Regions from separate parts of the Mesorhizobium sp. LjNodule214 genome, predicted to be linked through region 2. Evidence: predicted binding sites of a transcription regulator. Region 2 holds the regulator's gene; the other holds the start of a gene.

Region 1 (14,752 bases), 220 kb from region 2:
ACGGATGGCATTGCAGCGACAGGACCCTTTGAGCAGCAGCGGCATATTGGAACTCCGATGTGTTTTTCCCTCAACCTTGTCAGCATGGTTTTGGTTGCGGCGATGACAAGGCCGGATGCGGCTGACATGATCGCCGCATGGAGAACGAACGCATAGAAGAACTTTTTGAAAGCCTTGGTCCGGTCAGCATCCGAAAACTGTTCGGCGGCAAGGGCATCTATTGCGACGGCGTCATCGTCGCCATCGTGGTGCGCGGCGAATTGATGCTGAAGGCCGACGAACAAAGTGCGCCCGACTTCGAGGCCGCCGGCTGCCGGCAGTGGACCTATACCGGCTCGCGGCACGGCAAGCAGGTTTCGATGCCCTACTGGAGCGTCCCCGACAGCGCCTTCGACGATCCAGACGAGATGGCGGTCTGGGCGCGCCGGGCCCATGAGGCGGGAAGGCGGGCGGGGAAGTAGGCCTAAAGCGCCTTCGCAATCCTCGCCGCCAGCCGCGCATTGTTCTCGACCAGCGCGATGTTGGTCTTCAGGCTCCGGCCGCCGGTCAGCTCGAGGATTTTCGACAGCAGGAACGGCGTCACCGCCTTGCCGGTGACGTTCAGCGCCTCGGCGGCCTTTTGCGCGGCCTGGATATGGCCGTCCATTTCGCTGGCCGGAATCTCGTGATCTTCCGGCACCGGATTGGCGATCAATATGCCGCCGCTCAAGCCGAGCGCCAGTCGCGTCCGGTAGAAATGCGCGATGTCTTCCGGCGCATGCAAGGTTAGCGGCGCCCGGAACGGCGAATGCCGCGACCAGAAGGCCGGCATCGTCTCGCAGCCATGGCCGACGACCGGCACGCCGCGCGTCTCCAGCACCTCCAGCGTCTTTTCGATGTCGAGGATCGCCTTGGCGCCGGCCGACACCACGATGACCGGCGTGCGCGCCAGTTCGTCGAGATCGGCCGAGATATCAAAACTCTTTTCAGCCCCCTTGTGCACGCCGCCAATGCCGCCGGTGGCGAACACGTTTATCCCGGCCATATGCGCCGCGATCATGGTGGCGGCGACCGTGGTGCCGCCGGTGCGGCCTTGAGCGACCGCAAAGCCGAGATCGGCGCGCGACAGCTTCATGGCGTCGCCCGTCATCGCCAGCGATTCGCGCTCGCCGTCTGACAGCCCGATCTTGATGCGGCCGGAAACCACGGCGATCGTCGCCGGCACCGCGCCATTGTCCTGGATGATCTTCTCGACATTGGCCGCCATGGCGCCATTGTCGGGATAGGGCATGCCATGGGTGATGATGGTGCTTTCCAGCGCCACCACCGGCCGGCCGCCAGCCAGCGCTTCAGCCACCGGCGGGTGGATGTCGATGAAGGGGCGGGCGGTTTCCGGCGTCATGTCTGTCTCCGATCCGGCAAGCTGATCTGGCCGACCTCATGCCACTTCCCGCGCCTCCGGCACAAGGGCCAGCATCTGGGCGAAGCTTGCCGCCGTGAAGCCTGGCACGGCATCGCTGCTCTCGATGGCAAGCGTTGCCGCGGCGACACCTTCTCGAAGGGCGGCGCGCAGCGACACTCCGCGCAGCAGGGCGGCGATCGTTGCGCCCGCCAGCGCATCGCCGGCGCCGGTGACGTCGGCGATCCGTCGGGGGGCAGGGGGAGCGACGGCGAAAATCCCATCGCCGTCGAAAGCCAGCACCGGCGCCCCGCCCGCTGTCACCACGGCACTTTTGAGGCCGGCGCGCCGCAACGCGTCGACGAGGCCCTGGTCCGTGGCATCGGCGCTTGCTCCGGCCAGCGCGACAGCCTCGCGCCGGTTCATGAACAGCAGCGCCAGGCTGCCCAGCACCGGCACCAGCCGCACCACCTTGGCCGGCGAGATGGCGATGGCGAACACCGGCTTCACGCTGGCCAGCGCCACCAGCCGCTCGAGTGCCGTGGTCGGCAGATTTGCGTCGCACAGGATTGCGTCGGTGTCAGCAATCACCTCGCGCACCTTGGCGCGGCGGATCTGCTTGGGGAAGGCGAGATCGTACAGCGCCATGTCGGCAAAGCCGACAATCAACTCGCCGTCACGGTCGATCAGCGCAGTGTAGCTCGGCGTGGTGCGGTCGAGGAACACTGCCGACAGGTCGGCAATGCCCGACGCGGCAATGGCGCGCGACACCGTCTCGCCCGAGGCATCGCCGCCACGCAGCGAAAGCAGCGAGGCCGAAGCCCCGCGCCGCACCAGGCTGCGCAGGGCGTTGAAGACGCCGCCGCCGACATCCTCGCGCATCGTGCCGGGGTTGGACGCGGCCGGCACGTACGGACCCGACACCTGGCCGCGCCGGTCGATATGGGCGCCGCCCACGGCCAGGATTTTTGGGGATGTCATCATGCGGGCGATATGACCTTTGTTATTCCAGCCGCACAAGCGCTAGGTTGTGTGGCTGAGCTTCGCAGGCAAGGCAGCGATTCGGTGGATCGATACAATCGAACCGGCTGACCGAATGCGGGATACATCCGGGAACGAAATCGCGAGACAAAAAAAGAACAAATCCGGAAAAAGATTATTTTTCAGAAAGTTGACGCCCCTTGCCAAACGAGAACAAATAAGGTACAAATGAATGAGGATTACGGATTGTCCGGCCTTCATTGACGACCAAGGGGTGATGTATCATGGCTCAGAATACTTTGCGGCTTGTAGAGGATAAGGCAGTGGACAAATCAAAGGCCCTGGATGCGGCGCTGTCGCAGATCGAGCGCGCTTTCGGCAAGGGCTCGATCATGCGGCTTGGCGCCAACGAGCAGGTCGTCGAGATCGAAACCGTGCCGACAGGCTCGCTTGGCCTCGACATTGCGCTTGGCGTCGGTGGCCTGCCGCGCGGCCGTATCATCGAGATCTACGGGCCGGAAAGCTCGGGCAAGACGACGCTGGCGCTGCACACGGTGGCGGAGGCCCAGAAGAAGGGCGGCATCTGCGCCTTCGTCGATGCCGAGCACGCGCTCGATCCGGTCTATGCCCGCAAGCTCGGCGTCGACCTTGAAAACCTGCTGATCTCGCAGCCCGACACCGGCGAGCAGGCGTTGGAAATCTGCGACACGCTGGTGCGTTCCGGCGCCATCGACGTGCTGGTGGTCGATTCGGTCGCCGCGCTGACGCCGCGCGCCGAAATCGAGGGCGAGATGGGCGATTCGCTGCCCGGCCTGCAGGCCCGCCTGATGAGCCAGGCGCTGCGCAAGCTGACTGCTTCGATTTCGCGCTCCAACACCATGGTCATCTTCATCAACCAGATCCGCATGAAGATCGGCGTCATGTTCGGCTCGCCCGAAACCACGACCGGCGGCAACGCGCTGAAATTCTACGCCTCGGTCCGTCTCGACATTCGCCGCATCGGCTCGGTCAAGGACCGCGACGAGGTCGTCGGCAACCAGACCCGCGTCAAGGTGGTCAAGAACAAGCTGGCGCCGCCCTTCAAAGTGGTCGAGTTCGACATCATGTATGGCGAGGGCGTCTCCAAGACCGGCGAGCTTGTCGACCTCGGCGTCAAGGCCGGCGTGGTCGAGAAGTCGGGCGCCTGGTTCTCGTACAATTCGCAGCGCCTCGGCCAGGGCCGCGAGAACGCCAAGCTGTTCCTGCGCGACAATCCCGACACGGCGCGCGAGATCGAATTGGCGCTCAGGCAGAATGCCGGGCTGATCGCCGAGAAATTCCTCGAAAATGGCGGTTCCGAAGGTGGAGACGACGGTTTCGAGGACGAAGCCGGCGCGATGTAGGGCACTGGCCAGAGTTCGGCCATAAACCCGGCTTATAACCTGATGCTTAAGTAACCGAGTTCTACAGTATCGCGTTCCGAACCGCCGGCCTCGAGCCGGCGGTTTTTGTTTTTGGGCGGCATGGATTGGCCCAATTCCCTGTTTCTGGACAGGGTGGAGCGTGCCCGCTAAAAGGCCAAGTCTATCTTCTGAAAAGCAGAGAACCAGTTTCCGCCGGGTTGCCGGCGGTTTTCGCGAAAAGGCAGCACTCATGAGTGGCGTGAACGAGATCCGGTCGACATTTCTCGACTATTTCCGCAAGGAGGGCCACGAGGTCGTCGCGTCGAGCCCGCTGGTGCCGCGCAACGACCCGACACTGATGTTCACCAATGCCGGCATGGTGCAGTTCAAGAACGTCTTCACCGGTCTGGAGAAGCGGCCCTATTCGCGTGCCACGACCGCGCAGAAGAGTGTGCGCGCCGGCGGCAAGCACAACGACCTCGACAATGTCGGCTACACGGCGCGGCACCTGACCTTCTTCGAGATGCTCGGCAATTTCTCCTTTGGCGACTATTTCAAGGAGCGCGCCATCGAGCTTGCCTGGAACCTGATCACCAAGGAGTTCGGGCTGAACAAGGACAAGCTGCTGGTAACCGTCTATCACACGGACGACGAAGCTGCCGGCTTCTGGAAGAAGATCGCCGGCTTCTCCGACGATCGCATCATCCGCATCCCGACCTCCGACAATTTCTGGGCGATGGGCGACACCGGTCCGTGCGGTCCGTGCTCGGAGATCTTCATTGATCGTGGCGAGCATATCTGGGGCGGTCCTCCGGGCACCCCCGAGGAGGACGGCGACCGCTTCCTCGAATTCTGGAACCTGGTGTTCATGCAGTATGAGCAGGTGACCAAGGAGGAGCGCATCGACCTGCCGCGACCGTCGATCGACACCGGCATGGGCCTGGAGCGCATGGCCTCCATCCTGCAAGGGGTGGAAAGCGTTTTCGAAACCGATCTGTTCCGTCACCTGATCGATGCTGCGTCGTCCGCGCTCGTCCGCGGTCCGGATGCCGACACTGTCGGGTCGTTCCGCGTCATCGCCGACCATCTGCGGTCCTCCTGTTTCCTGGTGGCCGATGGCGTGCTGCCGTCCAATGAAGGCCGCGGCTATGTGCTGCGTCGCATCATGCGCCGTGCCATGCGCCATGCGCAGCTGCTTGGCGCGAATGAGCCGCTGATGTGGAAGCTGGTGCCGGCGCTGGTCCGCGAGATGGCCCAGGCCTATCCGGAGCTGGGGCGCGGCGAAGCGCTCATCACCGAAACGCTGAAGCTGGAAGAGACCCGCTTCCGCAAGACGCTGGCGCGTGGCCTCGGCCTGCTTTCGGACGCAACGGAAACGCTCGGCGCCGGCGACATGCTGGATGGCGAGACGGCCTTCAGGCTCTACGACACCTACGGCTTCCCGCTTGACCTGACGCAGGACGCGTTGCGCCAGCGTAGCATATCGGTCGATCTAGCCGGCTTCACCGATGCGATGGAGCGGCAGAAGGCCGAGGCGCGCAAGAGTTGGGCTGGTTCCGGCGACGCTGCGACCGAGACCGTCTGGTTCGCCGTGCGTGAAAAGTCCGGCGCCACCGAGTTCCTCGGCTACGAGACCGAGCAGGCGGAAGGCCTCATCCTGGCGCTGGTGAGCGACGGCAAGACCGTCGACAGCGCGGACAAGGGCGACGCGGTTGCCGTGGTCGTCAACCAGACGCCGTTCTACGGCGAGTCCGGCGGCCAGATGGGCGACACCGGCGTCATCTCAGGCGAAGGGTTCTCGATCGAGATCTCCGACACGCAAAAGAAGGCCGACGGCCTGTTCGTGCATCTCGGCAAGGTGGCCAACGGTACGGTCAAGACCGGCGCTGCCGTCGAGCTGAAGGTCGACCGTGCGCGCCGCTCCAGGCTGCGCGCCAACCATTCGGCGACGCATCTGATCCACGAGGCGCTGCGCGAGGTGCTGGGCACCCATGTGGCGCAGAAGGGCTCGCTGGTCGCGCCCGAGCGTTTGCGCTTCGACATCTCGCACAACAAGCCGATTTCGCCAGAAGACCTCGAAGAGGTTGAGCGCATGGCGAACGAGATCGTTGTCCAGAACAGCCCGGTGACGACGCGCCTGATGTCGGTCGACGACGCCATCGCCGAGGGCGCCATGGCGCTGTTCGGCGAGAAATACGGCGATGAGGTGCGCGTCGTGTCGATGGGCACCGGCCTGCATGGCGCCAAGGCCAACCGGCCCTATTCGGTCGAGCTCTGCGGCGGCACGCATGTCAGGGCGACCGGCGACATCGGCCTGGTGCGCGTTGTTTCGGACAGCGCGGTCGCTGCCGGCGTGCGCCGCATCGAGGCACTGACCGGCGAGGCCGCCAGAAGACATCTCGACGAGCAGGACAGACGACTGAAGACGGTTGCCGCGGCGCTGAAGATTGCGCCGGCCGACGTGCCGGCGCGCGTCGAGGCGCTGCTCGACGAGCGCAAGAAGCTCGAGAAGGAACTGACCGAAGCGCGCAAGAAACTGGCGCTGGGCGGCGGCGCGGCCGCCGGTGCGCCGGCCGAGAACGAGACCGTCGCCGGCGTCGGCTTCCTCGGCAAGGCCGTCTCCGGTGTGGCGCCGAAGGATCTGAAGCCGCTGGCTGACGCCGGCAAGTCGTCGCTCGGCTCCGGCGTCGTCGTCTTCGTCGGTGCCGGCGAGGACAACAAGGCCAGCGTCGTGGTCGCCGTGACGGACGATTTGCTCGGCCGCTTCAGCGCCGTCGACCTGGTGCGCGTGGCGTCCGCGGCACTCGGCGGGCAGGGCGGCGGCGGCCGCCCGGACATGGCCCAGGCCGGCGGTCCCGACGCCTCGAAGGCCGGCGACGCGATTGCAGCGGTAAGGGCGGCGCTCGAGGCAGCCTGAAAGCCACCACATGAAGGTTCTTGTTCTCGGCGGCTATGGTCCTTCTGCGTCGCCGACTAGGCCTGCCTTGCCGATTTCAGCGCGTGCGTCATTCTGCTGGAGTCACCCAGGTGGACAGCCAGATCAGGCAATCCGTGGCGATTGAAATCATCGCTCGCAGAAGGTTCAACAACGGGCCGGGCGATTTCAGCTGCTCTTCGGCGTGATGGAGATGGGCGAACTCTTCCTCCCGGATTGCCAAGATGATGCCGTGCAACTCACGATCACGGTCCATCAGAAAGAACAACTGGTCGTCCAGATGGCGATGCACCGCCGCTTCCACAGCGGCCGTGCAGGCCCAGATGCCTTGCGGTCCGAGCAGAGCCGTCACAAAACCCAGCAGCCATCCGCCCCAACTCCAGAATTGCATCACCCGGCACGGTCGCGAATGCCGCGGCGGCATGGCGGCACGGAAGGCAGCACAGTGATTGCGCTCGTGCCCGAGCATCTCCGACAGGGACGGCACGCAATCCGGCCAGAAACGTTTCGCGACAAGAATCTGCGCCGAATAGATTCTGATCGCCCCGAACTCGCCGGCGTGGTTGACCCTGACTATTCTGGCCACGGTGAGTGCGTCCTGGTGAGAAAGGTCAGCCATGGACGCGCCCGGACCTATGTCAGCCTGTTGGCAAAGCCTGGACGCGCCGCGATGTGTGTCCACCACGCCTGGATATCGGGGAACTCGGCCAGCAGCTTTTGCCCTTCGGCGACCTTGACGAAATAGCCGATGACCGGCGCCGCGTGCAGGTCGGCCAGCGTCAAATCGCTGCCCAGCAGCCATGGGCCCGGAGCCTTGAGTGAAGTGAGCACCCGTAGCACCGTCTCCGCCTGCCCCAGCCCGGTGGCGATCACGGCCTCGTCCGGCGGCGTATTCTCCAGCCGTTCGACGGCGACATCCCAGACCATCGACCGATAGCCATAGGCATCGAAGATGCCGATGATCTGGTTCATCCGCGCCCGGTCGCGCGCGTCTTTCGGCTGCAGCGTCGGACCCTCGAAGGTCTCGTCCACAAAACGCGCGATCGCGCTCGCCTCGAACAGGCGAAACCCGTCATGCTCGAAGGCCGGGACGCGGCCGAACGGATGGTGCTCGAGATACCAGGCCGGAATGCCTTCCGACGCAAAAACATCGACCGGCACGAGCTCGTAGTCGACGCCCTTTTCCTCGAGTGTGAGGCAGACGATGCGCACATAGACGCTGTAGTCCGCCCCGTAGACGATGGGCTTGCCCATGTCGATTGCCGGTTACGCCATCGCCTTCTGCAGGTTCTCGTCGATCTTGTCGAGGAAACCGGTGGTCGATAGCCAGGGCTGGTCGGGGCCGATCAGCAGCGACAGGTCCTTGGTCATGAAGCCGGACTCGACCGTCTGGATGCAGACTTTTTCCAGCGTCTCGGCAAAGCGCTTCAGCTCGGCATTGTCGTCGAGCTTGGCGCGGTGTGCGAGGCCTCGCGTCCAGGCGAAGATCGAGGCGATCGAGTTGGTCGAGGTCTCCTCGCCCTTCTGGTGCTGGCGATAGTGGCGGGTGACGGTGCCGTGCGCGGCTTCCGCCTCCACCGTCTTGCCGTCCGGCGTCATCAGCACCGAGGTCATCAGGCCGAGCGACCCGAAACCCTGCGCCACCGTGTCGGACTGCACGTCGCCGTCATAGTTCTTGCAGGCCCAGACATAGCCGCCCGACCATTTCAGGCTGGATGCCACCATGTCGTCGATCAGCCGGTGCTCGTACCACAGCTTCTTCGCCTTGAACTCGGCTTCGAACTCGGCCTCGTAGACCTCCTGAAAAATGTCCTTGAAGCGGCCGTCATAGGCCTTGAGGATGGTGTTCTTGGTCGACAGATAGACCGGATAGTTGCGCAGCAGGCCGTAATTCAGCGAGGCGCGGGCGAACTCACGGATCGACTCGTCGAGATTGTACATGGCCATGGCGACGCCGGCCGCCGGCGCGTCGAACACGTCGTGCTCGATCACCGTGCCGTCCTCGCCGACGAACTTGATCGTCAGCTTGCCCTTGCCGGGGAAGCGGAAATCGGTGGCGCGGTATTGGTCGCCGAAAGCGTGACGGCCGACGATGATCGGCTTGGTCCAGCCCGGCACCAGGCGCGGCACGTTCTTCATGATGATCGGCTCGCGGAAGATGGTGCCGCCGAGGATGTTGCGGATGGTGCCGTTCGGCGACTTCCACATCTTCTTCAGCTTGAATTCCTCGACGCGCTGTTCGTCGGGCGTGATCGTCGCGCATTTCACGCCGACGCCGTATTTCTTGATGGCGTTGGCCGAGTCGATGGTCACCTGGTCATTGGTGGCGTCACGGTGCTCGACGCCGAGGTCGTAATAGTCGAGCGTGAGGTCGAGATAGGGGTGGATCAGCTTGTCCTTGATGAACTGCCAGATGATGCGGGTCATCTCGTCGCCGTCGAGTTCGACGACCGGGTTCGCCACCTTGATCTTCGCCATGGAAAGAATGCCTCGTTGCTGGGGGATATCGGAACGGCCTGCCCGCATGGCTTTCGGCCGGGGATGCGGCCCGTATATCAAAGCATTTTTGGCCGCGCAAACGGCGATCCGCACCGGCCGGCTCGATCGGGGCATCGGCCGTTCCTTGCGAGAGCTTCATTTTCGCGGCTGAATATGGCAGGGGACGCTGAAATGCCGCAAACAGCAGTTCATTGACGACGATGTCAGCCGACGAAAATCCCAGCAACACCGCCGCCGCCGGCCCGGCGATCATCCTCGTCGAGCCGCAGCTCGGCGAGAATATCGGCATGGTCGCACGCGCCATGGCGAATTTCGGCCTTGCCGAGCTGCGTCTGGTCAATCCGCGCGACGGCTGGCCGAGCGAGAAGGCGCGCGCTGCCGCGAGCCGCGCCGACCATGTCATCGATGCCGTCAAAGTGTTCGACGATCTCGCCTCGGCGGTCGCCGATCTCAATTTCGTCTTCGCCACCACGGCGCGCGAACGCGACGGCTTCAAACCCGTGCGCGGCCCGGTCGAAGCGGGCAGGGCGCTGCGGGCACGTCACACCGCCGGCCAGCGCACCGGCATCCTGTTCGGCCGCGAGCGTTTTGGGCTCTACAATGACGAGGTGGGTCTGGCCGACGAGATCGTCACCTTTCCCGTCGATCCCGCCTTCTCCTCGCTCAACATCGCCCAGGCAGCACTTTTGATGTCCTATGAATGGATGAAGTCCGGCCTCGAGGACGAGACGAAGACCAACTTCGCCAGCCCCGAAATGCTGCCGGCGACCAAGGAGCAATTGCACGGCCTGTTCGCCTATCTGGAAGGCGCGCTCGAAGCGCGCGGCTATTTCCGCCCGGCGCCGAAGAAGCCGAAGATGGTCGACAATTTGCGCGCGGTGCTGACGCGTGCCGGTTTCGCCGAGCCGGAACTCAAGGTGCTGCGCGGCATCATCTCGTCGCTGGACAGGTTTTCACCGGCGATGCCGCGCGGAGACGGTTCGCCGGGAGACGATCCAAGACGGCTTCCTGCAGCAGCGGCGCGAATCCAGTCGCCGGACAAGGAAGAATAGAACCGGTTAAACGTGAGGCTCGCCAGTAACCGATTCTTATTCGGTTTCGTCCATCGTTCTCAAAACTGGGGGTGTTGGATGTTTACGTCCAGTATCGGTCGTTTGCGCTTCTTTCTTTACTCTCTCGCCGCGACGGTGGCGGAGATAGTGGTGATCGTCGTCTGCATCGCGGGAACAATCGGCTTCGACGGGCTGATCAATTCGACACCTGGCCCGTCGCGGCAAGGGATGGCCGGCGTCATCCTGGTTATGTCCCTGGCGTTTGTGCTGCTGCGCGGCAACATCGCCTGGCGCCGCAGCCGCGACGCCAACGGACGCAGTTGGATCTTGTGGGCCTACATCGTGTTCTCGGCCATCTATGCGGTCCTGCAGGTTGGTACGCTGCTGGTCATCGATTTCGGCAATCCGGAGAGTGTTCCCGGCGGCCTGAACCTGCTCGGCCTCTCCATATTTGGCCTCTGGGTAACGATCCTGGTGGCGAAACCGGCAGGCGGCGTCGATATTGACGAACTGACATCCGTTTTCGATTTCGATGGCGCCGTTCCCGCGCCTGCGGGCGGCGGCAGGATGGCCGCGAGCGCGGCACCGTCTGCCCCGCGCACCGCCGCGCCGGTCGCCCAGCCGATCGGTCGGCCACGGCCCGCCGGCTTCGGCAAGCGTGGACTCTAGGCAGCTCCAGGAAGATTGGTTCTTCGCCCGGAACTGCGCAAAACTTGCTGGCATTCGCCACTTCAAGATCATGATCGTTCGCGATAGAAGCACCATTGGCCGCATCACGGGCCAGCCTCTTCTTGTGGTCCCCAGCCTTCTTGTGATCCGATGACAATGAGCGATCGATCAAGCCACCGCCCGATCCTGATGTTCGATTCCGGCGTAGGCGGCCTCACCGTGCTGCGCGAGGCGCGCGTGCTGATGCCCGATCGCCGCTTCGTCTATGTCGCCGACGATGCGGCTTTCCCCTATGGCGCCTGGGAGGAGCCGGCGCTCAGGGCCCATGTACTGGAACTGTTCGCAAGGCTGCTCGACCGGTTTGCGCCGGCCATTTCGGTGATCGCCTGCAACACGGCGTCGACGCTGGTCATCGAAGCCTTGCGCGAGCGATTCCCCGGCCATCCTTTCGTCGGCATGGTGCCGGCGATCAAGCCGGCGGCGGAGCGCACGCGCTCGGGCCTGGTCTCGGTGCTGGCCACGCCCGGCACCGTCAAGCGCCAATATACGCGCGACCTGATCAGCAAATGGGCCTCGAAATGCCATGTGCGGCTGGTTGGCTCCGACCGCCTGGCACCATTGGCTGAAATCTACATGCGCGACGGCTTCGTCGACGAAGAGGCCGTGCGCGCCGAGATCGCGCCGTGTTTCGTCGAGCGCGACGAGCTGCGCACCGACATCGTCGTGCTTGCCTGCACCCACTATCCCTTTCTGGCGAACCGCATGCGCAAGACGGCACCTTGGCCGGTCGATTGGCTCGATCCCGCCGAAGCGATCGCGCGCCGCGCGGTTTCGCTTCTCGCCGACATTGATCCCAACGGGCGCGGCGAGATATTGCCGGAAGGCGCCGACCTTGCCGTCTTCACCTCGAACAGAACCGATTTCCCGACCCGCCGGTTGCTGCAGGGCTTCGGGCTGGCGATGTCTTGATCGCCGGCACCGGGAACATCATCGGGGACGGCTGCGTTTTCCTCCTATAGCAAACGGGAGAACCGATCATGCCAGCCACCTCGAAAGCCCAGCAAATGGCTGCCGGTGCGGCACTGTCCGCCAAGCGCGGCGAGACGAAGAAGAGCGAGCTCAAAGGCGCATCGAAGGAAATGTTCGAATCGATGAGCGAGAAGCAGCTCGAGGAATTCGCCGAGACCCGGCGCAAGGGGCTGCCCGCGAAGAAATCGAAGCATTGAAGGACTTCAGACGTTGTGCGTCCGAATGGACGCACGTCGCTCAAATGCCGGCGGTGCAACCTCCCGCCACATTCGGCACTGCACTCAACCCTGAGACGCTATATCGTCGCCACCGCCGGCGCCAGTCGCGAGCTTGACACCGGTTAAATCTCCGTTTAACCAGCGCCCCAACACCGGGCCGCAATGCCCGGTCGTTTATTTTGCATGGCAAGACCTCAGGGAAATCAGGTTTTTCGTTTCCTTGGTCTTGTTTGAACTGACGTGTCCCGTGGGTTTTCCGTCGCGTTGCGTGGAAAACCCTGTCAGGTCTCGAAAACGGAGGCCAGAGGAGGGCGCGTTTCCTTCACCCGGACCATGAGGTTCCGGGTGGTTTGTTTTGAAAGGGAATGCGATGAGCAAGCGCGAATCCGCGAAGTACAAGATCGACCGCCGTCTCGGCGAAAACATCTGGGGCCGCCCGAAGTCCCCGGTGAACAAGCGTGAATACGGCCCCGGCCAGCACGGCCAGCGCCGCAAGGGCAAGCTTTCCGATTTCGGCCTGCAGCTGCGCGCCAAGCAGAAGCTGAAGGGTCACTATGGCGACGTTTCGGAAAAGCAGTTCCGCAAGGTCTATGAAGAGGCCGATCGCCGCAAGGGCGACACCTCGGAGAATCTGATCGGCCTGCTCGAGTCGCGTCTCGACGCGGTCGTCTACCGCGCCAAGTTCGTGCCGACCATTTTCGCAGCCCGCCAGTTCGTCAACCACGGCCACGTCAACGTCAACGGCAAGCGCGTCAACATCGGCTCGTACCGCTGCAAGCCGGGCGACGTCGTGGAAGTGCGCGAGAAGTCGAAGCAGCTGGTGATCGTGCTGGAATCGGTTGGCCTCGCCGAGCGCGACGTGCCCGATTACATCGAAGCCGACCACAACAAGATGGTCGCGACCTTCGCGCGCATCCCCGGCCTGTCGGACGTTCCGTTCGCCGTGCAGATGGAACCGAACCTGGTCGTCGAATTCTATTCGCGCTGATCGAACGCATTTAGCGGAACCATCGAAGGCCGCCCGTTGAGGCGGCCTTTTCTTTTGTGCATCGCGCTTTGCGAACCGAGGGCCAAAAACCGATTTCGATTTCCGGGCCGATGCGCTAATCCGGGCGCAGCAGAGATTTGGACCGATGCGTCATGAACATGTTGCCAGACGCCGCTTCACTTGAACCGGTTGCCGACGCCGAGGGCGGCTTTCATCCGCTGTTTGCCGACGTGCCGTCTTCCGTCGAGTTCAACAAGCTGCGCAAGCGGCTGCTGCGGCTCACCCGCCAGGCGATCGAGGATTACGCCATGGTCAGGCCCGGCGACCGCTGGCTGGTAGCGCTATCCGGCGGCAAGGATTCCTACGGCCTACTCGCCGTGCTGCTCGATCTCAAATGGCGCGGGCTGCTGCCGGTCGAGCTTCTGGCCTGCAATCTGGACCAGGGCCAGCCGAATTTCCCGAAGCACATATTGCCGGACTATCTCGACAGAAACGGCATCCCGCACCGCATCGAGTACCAAGACACCTATTCGGTGGTCACCGACAAGCTGCCCGAGGGCAGCACCTACTGCTCGCTGTGCTCGCGGCTGCGGCGCGGCCATCTCTATCGCATCGCGCGCGAGGAGGGCTGCGCAGCACTTGTGCTCGGCCACCACCGCGAGGACATTCTGGAAACCTTCTTCATGAACCTCTTCCATGGCGGCCGCCTTGCCGCCATGCCGCCAAAATTGCTCAACGACGACGGCGACGTCATGGTGCTGCGGCCGCTAGCCTATAACGCCGAGGCCGATCTCGAGAAATTCGCAGCCGCCATGAAGTTCCCGATCATCCCTTGCGACCTCTGCGGCAGCCAGGAAGGCCTGCAGCGCAACGCCATGAAGGCGATGCTGGACGACCTGGAAAAGCGCATGCCTGGCCGCAAGGACACGATGATCCGCGCCATGGCCAATGTGCGGCCCTCGCATCTGCTCGACCGAAAACTGTTCGATTTCGCCGCTCTCAACGAAACTCCAGATCTCCGGCAAGACAATCCCGATGACATTTGACGACAATGCGATCGACCGGCTCGCCGACCTGCTGTCCGACGTCGCCAAAGCCGAGATCATGCCGCGCTTTCGCAGGCTGGGTGAGGGCGACATCCGCCAGAAGACCTCGGCCGCCGACCTGGTCACCGAAGCCGACGTCAATGCCGAGCGGCTGATCACCGCCAGGCTGCATGAGCGCTATCCTGAGGCCATGATCGTCGGCGAGGAAGCCTGCTCCGACAATCCGGCGCTGCTTGGCGGCCTCGGCGATGCCGATCTCGCCTTCGTCATCGATCCGGTCGACGGCACTTTCAACTTCGCCTCCGGCGTGCCGCTGTTCGGCGTCATGCTGGCTGTCGTGGTCAAGGGCGAGACCGTCGCCGGCATCATACACGACCCGGTCGGCAAGGACTGGCTGATCGGCGCCCGAGGCGCCGGCAGCCATATTCGTCACGCCCATGGCAGCCTGGAAAAGGTGCATGTCGCGGAACCGGTGCCGACTCGGGAATGACCGGTGCGGTGTCATGGCAGTACATGCCGGAGCCGGAACGCTCGCGACTGGCGCGCAACCAGACCAAGTCGCTCTCGCAATTCGG
Region 2 (14,752 bases):
CGAAGGACGCAATATCCGCCGCGTTGGTCTCGATTTCACCAGGGGCGACGTGCTGCTCGAAAAAGGCCGACTGCTCGATCCGGCGGCACTCTCCCTGGCGGCATCGGCCAACCACCCAAGCGTGAGCGTGGTCAAGAGGCCGCTGGTCGCCATCATCGCCACCGGCGACGAACTCCTGCCGCCGGGCAGCGAGCTCGGCCCCGACCAGATCATCTCGTCCAATGCCTATGGCGTCGCCGCCGCCGCGCAATCGGTTGGCGCCCGTGCACTCGACCTCGGCATCGCCGCCGATCGCAAGGAGGCAATTGCCGCGCTGGTGAGGCAGGCGGTCGAGCAACGCGCCGATGTCATCGTCACGCTCGGCGGCGCCTCGGTTGGCGACCACGACCTGATCCATGACGTGCTGACCGGCGAAGGCATGACGCTCGGCTTCTGGAAGATCGCCATGCGCCCGGGCAAGCCGCTGATGTTCGGCCGGCTCGGGGAGATAAGCTGCATCGGCTTGCCCGGCAATCCGGTGGCCAGCCTCGTCTGTTCGCAGCTGTTCCTGAAGCCGCTGCTGGCGCGGCTCGGCGACCGCGGCTTCCGGCAGGACATGCGCGCGGCCCGCCTCGGGACCGCGATGCCGGCCAACGATCTCAGGCAAGACTATGTGCGTGCCGTGGTCCGGGAAGATGGAGACAGCCTGGTGGCGACGCCGTTCGGCATCCAGGATTCCTCGATGCTGAGAATGCTCGCCGACGCCAACGGGCTGATCGTGCGCGAGCCGTTCGCCCCTGCCGCTGCAGCAGGCGCTGCCTGCAGCGTGCTGATGTTGCGCTGAACCCGTTCCCTTACTCGACAACCAGCGTCCGGCTCAGCGGATGCTCCGGGTCGCAAAGACCGTCTATGATGCTGAAATGGTGCCGGTCCGGCTCGACCACCAAGCTGGTCGCGGCACCGAGGCCGATCCAGACATTGGCAAGCAGCGCGCTCTGGCGCAGGAACTCGGCGCGCTCGCCACCGCCGACCCAGCAGGTCAGGCGTGCATTGTCCATCGGGCGCAGAAGGGCCGGGCTTTCGGTCAGCGCTTCGGCCTCGTCGATCGCCAGCGTCTCGTTCATGGCTGTGCGCATGAGCGGGCGCAGGTCGTGCACACCCGAGATCGACACGACATGACGTATGCGACCAGTCACTTCGGGCGACAGAGGCGTGGTTGCACTCGCCATCCGGCTGGCGAGATGGCCGCCGGCCGAATGCCCGGTCAGCATCAATGGCCCATCGACCAGTGCCGCCGCCTTGCCGATCGCCGCGCCGACCTCGCGAACGATGCCGCCGATGCGTATCTCGGGACTAAGCGTGTAGGAGGGCATCGCCACCGCATAGCCATGCCCGATCGGACCTGCGGCAAGATGCGACCAGAAACTCTTGTCGAACGCCTTCCAGTAACCGCCATGCACGAACACCACGAGCCCCTTGGGCGGGGTGCTCGGCAGGAAAAGATCGAGCCGGTTGCGCGGTCTGTCGCCGTAGACGATGTCGAGCCGCGCCCTGCCCTCGGCCGAAAGAGCGTCACGAAAGGCCCGCGCGGGCTCGACCCAGGCGGCCGGCCAGCGATCGCCGCCAGCTATGTTGGCGCCGTTTGTATAGGCGTTGTCCCAGTCGGAAATACGATGTTCCAGCACCTGTGCCCTCCCCCTCCTTTTCCTGCCGCTCAGGTGACGGCTGACTTGACGGCAAAACGTGCGTCTTTCCAGGCCCCACTGCGCAGGATGTCTTCCAGCACCTCGACAGCGTGCCACACATCGGCGTAGCCGACATAGAGCGGGGTGAAGCCAAAGCGTATGGTCGACGGCGCCCGGAAATCGCCGATCACGCCGCGTTCGATCAGCGCCCGCATGATCTGGTAGCCGTGCTCGTGCATGAATGAAATCTGGCTGCCGCGCCTGGCGCTGTCGCGGGTGCTTTCGAGCGTGAGACCATAGGCGCCGCATTTTGCCTCGACGAGTTCGATGAACAGGTCGGCCAGGGCGATGCTTTTCTGTCTCACGGCCGCCATGTCGACATCGTTCCAGATGTCGAGCGCGCCCTTCAGCGTGCGCATCGACAGGACCGGCTGCGTGCCGCACAGAAACCGGCGGATGCCGGTGCCGGCTGCGTAGGCCTGCTCGAAGGCGAAGGGCCGCGCATGGCTCCACCATCCGCTGAGCGGCTGCTGCACATCGGCATGATGGCGCTCCGCGGCATAGATGAAGGCGGGAGAGCCCGGGCCGCCATTCAAATATTTGTAGGTGCAGCCGACAGCGAAATCGGCATTCGCCGTGTCCAGTTCGACCGGCATGGCGCCTGCTGTGTGGCAGAGATCCCAGACGATCAGCGCCCCGGCGTCATGGGCGATGCGCGTCAGCGCCGTCATGTCACGCAGTTCGCCTGACTTGTAGTTGACGTGGTTGACCAGCACCACCGCGACCCGGTCGTCGATCAGCTCTTCGATCGTCGGTGCGTCGACGCCTGCAAGGCGCAGCACAGTGTTCTTTCGAGTCGAGGCGACACCTTCAGCCATGTAGAGGTCGGTCGGAAAGCTGTCGCCCTCGGCGACGATGACGGGCCGATCCGGCCGCATGGCCATTGCCGCGTGCAGCAGCTTGTAGATGTTGATCGATGTTGTGTCGCAGACCACCGTCTGGCCGGGAGCGGCGCCGATCAGGCGCCCGAGCTGATCGCCGAGTTCGACCGGCATGTTGAACCAGCCGGCAGTGTTCCAGGCGCGGATGAGGTCGTGCGCCCATTCTTCGGTCGCCGCCTTGCGTAGCTCGTCGAAGGCGGCATGCGAGGCTGCACCCAGCGAATTGCCGTCGAGATAGATTACCCCTTCGGGCAGGATGAAGCGGTCGCGCAAGGGGCGCAGTGGATCCGCGGCGTCCATCGCTTCGACGGCCGCAAGATCAGGAATTCCTGTCATGATATGTCTGCTCCCCCCAGATACGCACGACACCGGCACGCAATGATGAGACAAGCCGACGATCGGTACTTTCTCTCATCACAGGCCATCGCGCTGCAAGAACCTGCATTGATGACTTATCGGCCCAACGACACCCTCGACCCCTGCTCATAGTTGGCATTTTGAGTTCGTTTCGTTCACGGTGCATCGAGCGGGCTGGATCGTCAAACACGGCCCTACCTACATTGTTTGCGGCGAATGATTGCCGACTTCCAAGCAGCTCCCAGGCCGGTGGTTGGCCGTAAACGATAACAAAATCAATGCGATGAAGCCGGCATCTAAGGGGCTGGGATATTCGCTGTCGCACGCGACATCGTTTCGGGAGCCTTAACCCATTCATTAAACTTTAAACAGTTGCGGAACACAACTGGAACAGATAGTGTTTGTTCTGGGTTTGTTTTTCTGATTCCGTTGGGGGCCGCGATGCTGACACGCAAACAACATGAACTGCTGATGTTCATCCATGAGCGGCTGAAGGAAAGCGGCATTCCACCCTCCTTCGACGAGATGAAAGAGGCGCTCGATCTTGCCTCGAAGTCGGGCATCCACCGGCTGATCACGGCGCTGGAGGAGCGCGGTTTCATTCGCCGGCTGCCCAATCGGGCGCGCGCGCTCGAAGTGCTGCGCCTGCCGGACTCGATTGCTCCCGGCCTCAATGCGGCGAAGAAGTTCTCGCCGAGCGTCATTCAGGGCAGTCTTGGGCAGGGCGGCCTCGGACGGCAGATCAAGCCGATGGCATCGTCGCGCACGCCCCAGGCGGGCAATGACGACGATGCGGTTGCGGCAGTGTCCATCCCGGTGATGGGGCGGATCGCGGCCGGTGTGCCGATCGACGCCATCCAGCATCAGACGCATTCGATCTCGGTGCCGCCGGACATGATCATGGGCGGCGAGCATTACGCGCTGGAGGTCAAGGGCGATTCGATGATCGAGGCCGGGATCTTCGACGGCGATACGGTCATCATCCGCAACGCCGACACGGCGAGCCCGGGAGAGATCATAGTGGCGCTGGTCGACGAGGAGGAAGCGACGCTGAAGCGCTTCCGCCGCAAGGGCGCCTCGATCGCGCTGGAAGCCGCCAATCCGGCCTATGAAACCCGCATCTTCGGGCCCGACCGGGTCAAGGTGCAGGGCAAGCTGGTCGGTCTGATCCGCCGCTACTGAGGCGGCGGCGGTTGTTTGGGCGGCGGTTTGCTGGCCTGCCTTTCGGGTCTCTTGTAAGGCGGCAGGCCCCTCGCCTCGCGTGAGAATCTTCGCTGCTCGTGCCAGGCCCGGTACGGCTGCTCGACCGCGAAGTTTATCTCTGCCGGCGCGATTGCCGATTGCTGATTGAAGAAGACAGCGGCGCTGCCCAAGCGGGCAAGTTGCCGTTTCTTGACGACAAGGACAAGCGGATTGCGGCAAGGGTCGTAGGCGGTGGCGTCGTTGACGATGATCAGGGTCGCGAAAGCACACGCTCGCCACGCGTCCTTGCGGTCTTCTGCATACGCGATGATCGCGCCAGACGGATGCCGTGCGAGGCACAGACCGGTGCTGCAGTAGAAGGGCGAGCCCGGCGGCAGGTCGGCCGGATCCATGTCGAACCGCGCGTCACCCTTCTCGAAGGTCTCGGGTTCGACAATGGTTTCGGACTTCACAGCCCGTTTCCAGTTGTCGGTGGTGAACTCGTTCGATCGCACGCGGTTGATGGCGAGTTCGCCGCCCCCGATCGGCATTGCCACAAGATGCCCATCCTCCGAGATGAGGACATCCGGCATGCGGGTGTCGGAGACAGTCAGCAGGCCAGCGAATGCGAACGGAACGGCTGCCAGCCTGAGCCATGTCGTCGCCATGGTGGCGATGACCAGCGCGATCGTCACCAGCAGTACCGACTGAATGGAGATCAGCCCGACAGCATCGATCGGCGAGCGCTCGGAAATCCATCCGGATATTGCGATCATCGCCGTCAGCCCCTTGCCCATCACGTAGAGGAATGGTCCATCGGCGCCGAACGGCATCACCAGCGCGCTGAGCACGGCGAACGGCATGACGATCAGCGAGACGATCGGCATGACGGCCAGGTTGGCGAGCAGGCTGAGCGGCGACACGCGTTGAAAATGCCAGATGGCGAAGAGTGCCGTCGCACTGCCGGCGATGATGGAGGTCATGGCGAGGCCGCCCATGCCGAGCAGGAATTTTCGCGTGACGAAGGCGAGCGGCGATCGCCGTGGCGGCGGCGACGTCGCTCTGCCGGCACGGTAGTCCGACCAGCCGGCATAGGCACCGACAAGGGCCGCGGTCGCCGCAAACGACATCTGGAAGCTCGGGCCGACCACTTCGTGCGGCGACACCAGGATCACGGCAATCGCCGAGATCGCCAGATTGCGCATGGTGAGCGCCGCGCGGTCGAACAGCACGGCGACCAGCATCACCGCCAGCATGATGAAGCTGCGTTCGGCCGCGACGACGATGCCGGAAAAGACGAGGTAGGCGGCGATGGAAAAGAGCGCCGCGGCGGCCGCATATTTCTTCACCGGCCGGCGCGATGCGAAATCGGGAAACAGGGCGAAGGCGCCGCGCAGCAGCCCCATAATGGTTCCGGCGACCAGCGCCATGTGCAGGCCGGAGATCGAGATGATGTGGTAGATGCCGGTGCGCCGCATCGCCTCGTTGATCTCATCGGGAATGCCGGCGCGCACGCCGACGATCAATGCCGCAGCAATCTCGCCCTCCGGGCCGCCAATCTGGCCGCGAATGTGGTCCGCGATGCTCTCCCGGGCATTCTCGATTGCGGACGCCAAGCGCGTCCTGGATGGTGCGTCTTCGCCGGCGCCAGTCTTTGGGACAACAGTCTTCGGATTGCCGAGGAAAAAGCCGCTGGCGCCGATGCCGGAAAAATAGCTGTCGAAGGAGAAGTCGTAGCTATCCGGCCGCACCGGTCCGGTCGGCGGCAGTAGCCGGGCATAGCCGGTGATCAGGGAACCGGCGGTCATATCAGGAGGAACTTTCCGCGCCGAAAGCCTGACCCGCTCCGGCGCATAGCGCAGCTTCGGATGGGCGGTCGAGATGACGTCGATGGTCAGCCTGACGCGGCCGTTTTCCATTTCTTCCAGGCTGGCGAGCCGCCCGGTCAGCCGCGTCTGGATCTCCGAGCCGAGCATCTGGGTTCCGGCGCGCCAGGTCTCGACCTTTGCGGCGAGCACGCCGAGCGCGCAGAGCAGCGCTGCCATGAAGCACAAATGCGTCCTTAGCCATGACCGCGAAGCCACCGCGCAGGCGGCCGTCAAGGCGACCACGGCGACGGGCCTGTAGAAATCGGGTTCCGTCGCCAGCGAGAAATAGAAGATCACCCCGCATGCCAGAAACACCGGCACCAGCAGGAAGCCCATGCCGCGGTCAAGCTCCGTGCCGGCAGCCGCAGCGATGCTTCGCCGGACTGCGGGACCAGAAAGGCGGCGGAATGCTCCGGAGACCCGCTTTACCGAAACAGTCGCGGGGACAAGCTCCGGCGCGCGATTGCCGGGCGGCAAAGGCTCGAAGCCCGGCCGTGGCGCAAGCAATGAAACCGGCATCGGCTCGGCGTGTGGAATATCGGCAAACAGCGTCCGTTCGCTGACGCTGCTCGTCGCGCCCTCGCTCTCCCCTGCACCCCGGCCTCGTCCAGCCATCGGGTCTGCCCCTTGCGCCCCAGACCTCCTATGCTACATGAACGCGCAACGCGCGAAAGTCCGCGCATCACATCCGCTTTCTGCGCTTCCGAGAGTTCCATGTCCGACAAGGTCGTCACCCGCTTTGCCCCCTCGCCGACAGGCTATTTGCACATTGGCGGCGCGCGCACGGCGCTGTTCAACTGGCTCTATGCAAAGCACACCGCCGGCACGATGCTGCTGCGCATCGAGGATACGGATCGCGAACGCTCCACCGACGCCGCCACAGCCGCCATCCTCGATGGGCTGTCCTGGCTTGGCCTCAGTTGGGACGGCGAGCCGGTGTCGCAGTTCGAGCGCGCGCCGCGCCACCGCGAGGTGGCTGAGGATCTGGTGCGGATGGGCAAGGCCTATTACTGCTACGCCACGCCGGCCGAACTCGAGGCGATGCGCGAGGCCGCACGTGCCAAGGGCCTGCCGCCCCGCTATGACGGCCGCTGGCGCGACCGGGACCCGTCGGAGGCGCCGGCAGGCGTCAAGGGCGCGATCCGCATCAAGGCGCCGACCGAAGGCGAAACGGTGGTGCACGACCGCGTGCAGGGCGAGGTGCGCTTCCCCAACAAGGATCTCGACGATTTCATCATTCTGCGCTCGGACGGCAACCCGACCTATATGCATGCTGTCGTCGTCGACGACCACGATATGGGCGTCACCCACATCATCCGTGGCGACGACCATCTGACCAACGCCGCCCGCCAGACGGTGATCTACAACGCCATGGGCTGGGAGGTGCCGTCCATGTCGCACATTCCGCTGATCCATGGCGCCGACGGCGCCAAGCTGTCGAAGCGGCATGGCGCGCTCGGCGTCGAGGCCTATCGCGCGATGGGCTATCTGCCCGAGGCGCTGCTTAACTATCTGGCGCGGCTCGGCTGGAGCCATGGCGACGACGAGGTGATGTCGATCAAGGACATGATCGCCTGGTTCGACATCGGCGACGTCAACAAGGGTGCCGCCCGCTTCGACTTCGCCAAGCTCGAGGCGCTGAACGGCGTGCACATGCGGCGCATGGGCGATGCAGAACTGCTCGACATCTTCGTCGCCACGCTGCCCTATCTCGAGGGCGGCCCGGCAATCGCGGCGCGCCTCGATGGCAACAAGAAGGCGCAGCTGCTGGCCGCCCTGCCCGGCCTGAAGGAGCGGGCGAAGACTTTGGTCGAGCTCGTCGATGGCGCAGGTTTCCTGTTCGCCGAGCGGCCGCTGCCGGTCGACGACAAGGCGGCTTCATTGCTCGGCGGTGACGCTCGCGCGATCCTGGCTGGCGCTCACCGTGTCTTGAATGCGGTTTCCGGCGAGTGGACTGCCGCTGCGGCGGAGGCGGCGATCCGCGAGTTCGCACTGGCCGAGGGCCACAAACTCGGCGCCGTGGCCCAACCGCTCAGGGCCGCGCTCACCGGCAAGAGCACCTCGCCGGGCGTGTTCGACGTGCTTGCCGTGCTTGGCCGGGGCGAAAGCCTGGCGCGCATCGCGGATCAAATCGATTAGGAAAACTGGCCCAAGAAGATTGGCATTGAAAGGCGCGTTTCGCAGTGCAACATTAGGCCTTGGCCCAATCTGGCACGCACCTCCTAAAATGCGGTGGCGAGTACGCGCATTCCGGTGATTTGCAGGATTTGCCCTTGCCGGCATGAGGAACGAAAAGGAGTTTGCAATGACCGAAGCTGCGACAAAACTGGAATTTGGCGGCAAACCGCACGAGTCGACCGCAAAGCTCGAGCTCGCCGGCAAGACGCATGAACTCAAGGTGCGAAGCGGTTCAGTCGGGCCTGACGTCATCGATATCGGCTCGCTCTACAACACCACCGGGGCTTTCACCTATGATCCCGGCTTCACCTCGACGGCAAGCTGCGAGTCGGGGATCACCTTCATCGACGGCGACGCAGGCATCCTCCTGCATCGCGGCTATCCGATCGACCAACTGGCCGAGCATGGCGACTTCCTTGAGGTCTGCTATCTCCTGCTCTACGGCGAACTGCCGACCAAGGCGCAGAAGGACGACTTCGACTACCGGGTGACGCGCCACACGATGGTGCACGAGCAGATGTCGCGCTTCTTCACCGGCTTCCGCCGAGACGCGCACCCGATGGCGGTGATGTGCGGCGTGGTCGGCGCGCTGTCGGCCTTCTACCACGACTCCACCGACATCTCGGATCCGTACCAGCGCATGGTCGCCTCGATGCGGCTGATCGCCAAGATGCCGACCATCGCGGCGATGGCCTACAAATACCATATCGGCCAGCCGTTCATTTACCCGAAGAACGAGCTGAACTTCGCCGCCAACTTCCTGCACATGTGCTTTGCGGTGCCGTGCGAGGAATACAAGATCAACCCGGTGCTGGCGCGCGCCATGGAGCGCATCTTCATCCTGCATGCCGACCACGAGCAGAACGCCTCGACCTCGACCGTGCGTCTGGCCGGCTCGTCGGGCGCCAACCCGTTTGCTTGCATCGCCGCCGGCATCGCCTGCCTGTGGGGCCCGGCGCATGGCGGCGCCAACGAGGCGGCTCTGAACATGCTGGGCGAGATCGGCCATGTCGACCACATCCCGGAATTCATCGCCCGCGCCAAGGACAAGAACGATCCGTTCCGGCTGATGGGTTTCGGCCACCGCGTCTACAAGAACTACGATCCGCGCGCCAAGATCATGCAGAAGACCGCGCATGAGGTGCTGGGCGAGCTCGGCATCAAGGACGATCCGCTGCTCGACATCGCCATGGAGCTGGAAAAGATCGCCCTGACGGACGCCTATTTCATCGAGAAGAAGCTTTACCCGAACGTCGACTTCTATTCCGGCATCACGTTGAAGGCACTGGGCTTCCCCACTACCATGTTCACCGTGCTGTTCGCGGTCGCCCGCACCGTCGGCTGGATCGCGCAGTGGAAAGAGATGATCGAGGATCCGCACCAGAAGATCGGTCGCCCGCGCCAGCTCTACACCGGTGCGCCGGAGCGCGACTACGTGCCGATCGCGAAAAGGTGAGTGAGGAGTGAGTAGGGAATAGTGAGTAGTAAGTGAGCGCGGATCGGCGTTCACTGCCTTCTACTCACTATTCGCTCTCTTGATACAGCCCATCACGACCTCTGCCGCGATATCGCCGGAGGGTCGCTCCGTCGCCATACGCTTCGCGATCTTGGCGAAACCGTCCTTCTGCCAGGCGCGCATGCCGGTGTCGTTAAACAGTGCCTCCAGTTGCCGGGCGAGGTTTTCCGGCAGGACATACTGGTCGTAGAACTCCGGCACGAGCGTGCGGTCGGAAATCAGATTGGGCAGCAGCGCCGACCAGACGGAAATCAGATGCGGCATAACGAGCCGCGCCATGGGATCGAGCCTGTAGCAGGACACCATCGGGACACCTGACAGCGCAAGTTCGAGCGACACCGTTCCCGAGGCGATCAGCGCCGCGTCGGCCTTGCCGAAGGCCTGCCACTTGCGCTCGGCCTCCAGGATGATTTCCGGCTTTTCGTCCCAGCTTGCGACCGAAGTCCTGACGAGATCAGCGACATGCGGCACGGTGGGCAACAGAAGGCGCAGGCGATGACCGCGCTGGTGCAGCACCGACACCGTCTTGCCGAACGCGTCGATCAGGCGCCGCACTTCGCCACGGCGGGAGCCGGGCAGCACGAGCAGGGTCTTCACGCGATCTTCCGAGAGGTCGCGCGCCTGACCTTGTGCCCTGGCGGCAGCAAGCACGCCCGGATCTTGCGTCAGGCGGTGGCCGACATAGGTGCCGGGCGGGCCGCCGAGACGGGCCAGCGCCTTCACCTCGAAAGGCAGGATGCACAGGATGTGGTCGACATAGGGCTTCATCGCCACCGCCCTGCCCGGCCGCCAGGCCCAGACGCTCGGGCAGACATAGTGGACGATCGGAATGCTCGGATCGGCGGCGCGCACCTTGCGAGCCACGCGCAGCGAAAAATCCGGACTGTCGATGGTGATGAGGCAGTCGGGCTTTTCGGCGGCGATCGCGCTTGCCGTCTGACCGATGCGCCTGATCAGACGCGGCAGGTCGCGCAGGATGGCACTGAAGCCCATCAGCGCGATCTCGCTGCCGTCGAACAGGGATTTCAACCCGAGCGCCTGCAAATGACGGCCGCCTATGCCGACAAGCCTGATCTCGCGGCCGGTCGTCCGCTTGAGTGCAGCAACGATGTCGGCGCCAAGCAGATCGCCGGATTCCTCGCCGGCGACGATGGCGATCTTGAGCGGCTTCTCAGCGACCATCAGCCGGCTCCGCCGCTGCCAGGCCGACCACAAACAGACCAAGCGCGTTGGCGCGTGCGATGGTGACAGGACCTTCCAGAATGAGCGAACGGCCGGCTTCGACGGCGATGCCGGCAAGTCCCGCTTCATGCGCCGCCTCGACCGTCAGCGGACCGATGGAGGGAAGATCGGCTCGCAGTTCCTGATCGGGCTTGGCGCATTTGACCAGCACACCGCGCGTCTTGCCGGCGAGCCGGCCATGGTCACGTAGTTGCCTCGTCCGCTCGAGCAGCCCGTTGGTGCCCTCGATGCCTTCCAGCGCAATCACCCGGCCGCCGATCGCGACGGCGGCCTGGCCAATGTCGAGCGCACCGATGGCCTTTGCCGCCACACGGGCCGCTTCGATATCACGCCAATCGGATTTCCGCGGTTCTGCCTTGGTCAGCGAGCCCTCGGCCGCAAGCAGTTCAGGCACGATCTCATGTGCTCCGACGACCTTGATGCCCCGCTTTTCCAGAAAGCGCGTCAAGATCCTTAGCAAGCCATCATCGCCACGCGCCAGCCCCATTAACACCGTAGGCACGGCGGCCAGCAGGCCAAGGCTTGGCCGCATGCCGGTCAATTTAGGCCTGCGCCTGATCTCGCCGGCCAGCACAAGATGGCTAATCCGTTTGCGCCTGAGCAGCGGGACCAGCGAGCCGAAATCTTCGAGCGCAAGCTGCTCGGTTTCGTAGGCGGCGAGGTCCGGCTTGCGGTCTACCTCGCCCTCAGCCGCGATGATGACGGGCGAATGCCCTTGTTTTGCGAGGCTGGCCGCGACTTCGACCGGCAGGCTGCCGCCGCCGGCAATGATGCCGACCCTGGCGCCCGGCGGAAGATCAAGCGCGGTTACGGCGGTCTCAGCCTTCGTCATCGGCGTCGTCGCCGTCGCCACCTTTGAGCGACGGGACGGCATAGTGCCGCTTGCCGCGACTGGCGATGAAATCGATGATTTTCATGGCCGTCGGCGACGAGGCGAATTCCGCCTTGGCAAATTCGATATTCTCGCCAACAGTCCGGGAGCGGTCGAAGATCGTCCTGTAAGCCTTGCGCAGCATATGGATTTCGGCGCGCGGCAGGCCGGAGCGCTTCAGGCCGATGATGTTGAGCCCGCGCAGGCTGGCGCGATTGCCGACGGCAATCGCGAAGGGGATGACATCGCCGACGACGGCCGAGCAGCCGGCGAGAAAAGCGTTGTCGCCGACGCGGACAAATTGGTGAACAGCGGTCAGACCGCCGATATAGACATTGTCGCCGATCTCGCAGTGGCCGCCCAGCGTCGCCCCGTTGGCGAAGGTGGCGTTCCTGCCGACGACGCAATCATGGGCGATATGCGCGTAGGCAAGGAAATTGCCGTTGTCGCCCACGGTTGTTTCGCCACGGCTGGAATCGGTGCCGAGATGCATGGTGACGCCTTCGCGGATCGTGCAGTTCTTACCGATGACCAGGGTGGTGCGGCCACCCTTGTGCTTGGTGTTCTGCGGCGGTGCGCCCAGGATCGCCATCGGATAGACCTTGGTCGCGGCACCGATGGTGGTCGCGCCCATCACCGAAACGTGGCTGACAAGCTCGACGCGGTCGCCGATCACCGCGTCGGCGCCGATATGGCAGAAAGGTCCAACACGGACACCCTCGCCGATTTGAGCGCCCTCTTCGACGACCGAGGAAGGATGGATTGAAGTCTGGATTTTCATGAGCATTCGATTGTCAGACGCTTGTGACCATCATCGCCGAGATCTCGGCTTCAGCGGCCTTTGCGCCGTCCACCAGAGCTTCACAAGCGAATTTGAGCAGGTTGCCGCGTTTCTTGATTTTCTTGACGTGAATCCTCAGCTGGTCGCCCGGGACGACCGGCTTGCGGAATTTGGCGTTGTCGATGGTCAGGAAATAGACCAGCGACGGTTTCTCGGTGGCGAGGCTGCGGATGCAGATGGCACCGGCGGTTTGCGCCATGGCCTCGACGATCAGCACACCCGGCATCACCGGTTGGTCCGGGAAATGGCCCTGGAAATGCGGCTCGTTTATGGTCACGTTCTTGATGCCGACGGCGGACTCGTCGCCGTCGATATCGACGATGCGGTCGATCATCAGGAACGGATAGCGATGCGGCAGGAGCTTCATCAGCCCCAATATGTCGACCGCCTCGAGCGTCGCCACCATGTCAGCCATTCCCATCGCCCTGTTTGCGCGTTCTGGCGAGCTTGCGCAGCATGGCGATCTCGCGCATGGCTTCCGCCATCGGCTGCGCCGGATAGCCTCCCCAGATCTCGCCTGCCGGGACGTTGCTCATGAATCCACTTCTCGCCGCAAGCTTGGCCCCTGTTCCTATGGTCAAATGATCGGCAAGCCCAACGCCGCCGCCCATGGTGACGTTGTCGCCCACCACGACGGAACCGGAAATACCCGAAAGACCGGCAATAATGCAATTGCGACCGATGCGGACGTTATGGGCGATCTGAACCAGATTGTCGATCTTGGTGCCCTGGCCGATGATGGTGTCGGACATGGCGCCGCGATCGACCGTGGTGTTCGAGCCGATCTCGACATCGTCCTGGATGATGACGCGACCGATCTGCGGCACGCGCTCCGGACCCTTGGCGCCGCCTACGAAGCCGAAGCCATCCTGACCGATCCTGGCGCCGCCATGGATGATGACGCGGTTGCCGATCAGCGCATACTGAACGCTGGTGCCCGGGCCGATATAGCCGTCGCGGCCGATCTGGCAGGAGTGGCCGATGACCGCATGCGGGGCAATGACGGTGCCACCGCCGACCGACACGCGGGGGCCAATGACCGCGCCGGCCTCGACGATGGCGCCGGTCTCGACATGCGCCGATGGATCGATGTGGGCATGTGGCGAGATACCGGTTTCGCCGGTCATCGGTCCCGGCGTCGCAGCCTGCGGAAACAGAAGACGCCCGACCAGCGCAAAAGCCTGTTGCGGGCGCGGGTGAACCAGAACGGCGATGCCCGCGGGAGCTTTGCCGGCGAATTCGGCCGGACAAAGAACAGCCGCGGCCTTCAACGACTGCATCAGCGCGAAATTGCGCTTGCCGTCGACAAAGACGAGCGCGTCCTGACCGCCTTCATTGGCCGGCGCCAATGCCTCGATCGAAATAAGCGATTGGCCGGAATCGACAAGCTGCGCGCCGGTCAGATTCGCGACTTCGCCGGCCGTATACCGGCGTGAGGGCGCGAAGAACACCGGGTCGGTCATTCCAGAAGCAATATCCAGCTAGGGTCGGATCACTCTCTCCCGGACCGCAACCGGCCCGGAAGCAACGTCACCCGCGGATCAGAAGCGGGTCGATATGCCGAAGTTGAATTCCTGCACGTCGTCGGTCTCTTCCTTCTTGACCGGAATCGCGTAGTCGATGCGGATCGGACCGAAAGGCGACGCCCACATCAGGCCGACGCCGACCGAGGCGCGCCATTGCATGCCGACTGACGACTGGTTGACTTGCTCCACCCCACCGATTGGAGGAAGCTTGTTGCCATAGAGCGTCGCCGCATCGGCGAAGACCGCGCCACGCAAGCCGAAGCTCTCCGGAACAACCGGAAGCGGGAACTGGGTTTCAGCCGAGGCGTTGAAATAGGTGTCGCCGCCAAGATGGTCGCCAGCGCCTTGGGCATCGATGGGACCGATACCGCCATAGGCGAAGCCGCGGATCATGCGATCGTTGCTCTGGAAATAATCGAAGACGCGCAAATCGCCGGAACCGTAGCCTTCGATATGCCCTCCCCCGACCGACAGGAGCCCGACAAGATCCAGTTGCTCCGACAGCGTCTGGTAGGCGCTGGCGCGGCCCGTGAGCTTGACCCACTTGGCGTCGCCGCCGAGGCCGG

Evidence for each region. Region 2 encodes LexA, which represses DNA repair genes until DNA is damaged. Its sites were predicted from a motif close to TGTTCNNNNTGTGTTCNG; they were not measured.
Region 1: the regulator LexA is predicted to act here: its motif matches at 2,569-2,586, upstream of recA (recombinase RecA).

What each region holds. Positions count from the first base shown of each region.
Region 1 is NZ_CAXUPE020000003.1:800,214-814,965, forward strand. It holds gene ACSQ3Z_RS29205 (GFA family protein) at 1-45, opposite strand, end outside; gene ACSQ3Z_RS29210 (TfoX/Sxy family protein) at 138-461, shown strand; gene ACSQ3Z_RS29215 (pseudouridine-5'-phosphate glycosidase) at 464-1,381, opposite strand; gene ACSQ3Z_RS29220 (carbohydrate kinase family protein) at 1,418-2,362, opposite strand; gene recA (recombinase RecA) at 2,644-3,741, shown strand; gene alaS (alanine--tRNA ligase) at 3,992-6,658, shown strand; gene ACSQ3Z_RS29235 (demethoxyubiquinone hydroxylase family protein) at 6,747-7,358, opposite strand; gene ACSQ3Z_RS29240 (glutathione S-transferase family protein) at 7,310-7,930, opposite strand; gene ACSQ3Z_RS29245 (NADP-dependent isocitrate dehydrogenase) at 7,943-9,154, opposite strand; gene ACSQ3Z_RS29250 (RNA methyltransferase) at 9,376-10,227, shown strand; gene ACSQ3Z_RS29255 (hypothetical protein) at 10,306-10,896, shown strand; gene murI (glutamate racemase) at 11,053-11,865, shown strand; gene ACSQ3Z_RS29265 (DUF3008 family protein) at 11,934-12,122, shown strand; gene rpsD (30S ribosomal protein S4) at 12,514-13,131, shown strand; gene ttcA (tRNA 2-thiocytidine(32) synthetase TtcA) at 13,284-14,177, shown strand; partial or broken gene ACSQ3Z_RS29280 (inositol monophosphatase family protein) at 14,167-14,752, shown strand, end outside.
Region 2 is NZ_CAXUPE020000003.1:1,022,590-1,037,341, reverse strand. It holds gene ACSQ3Z_RS30425 (molybdopterin molybdotransferase MoeA) at 1-823, shown strand, start outside; gene ACSQ3Z_RS30420 (alpha/beta hydrolase) at 834-1,664, opposite strand; gene kynU (kynureninase) at 1,694-2,941, opposite strand; gene lexA (transcriptional repressor LexA) at 3,404-4,144, shown strand; gene ACSQ3Z_RS30405 (ComEC/Rec2 family competence protein) at 4,138-6,627, opposite strand; gene gltX (glutamate--tRNA ligase) at 6,727-8,151, shown strand; gene gltA (citrate synthase) at 8,318-9,646, shown strand; gene lpxB (lipid-A-disaccharide synthase) at 9,707-10,888, opposite strand; gene ACSQ3Z_RS30385 (LpxI family protein) at 10,878-11,780, opposite strand; gene lpxA (acyl-ACP--UDP-N-acetylglucosamine O-acyltransferase) at 11,767-12,600, opposite strand; gene fabZ (3-hydroxyacyl-ACP dehydratase FabZ) at 12,614-13,075, opposite strand; gene lpxD (UDP-3-O-(3-hydroxymyristoyl)glucosamine N-acyltransferase) at 13,068-14,123, opposite strand; gene bamA (outer membrane protein assembly factor BamA) at 14,202-14,752, opposite strand, start outside.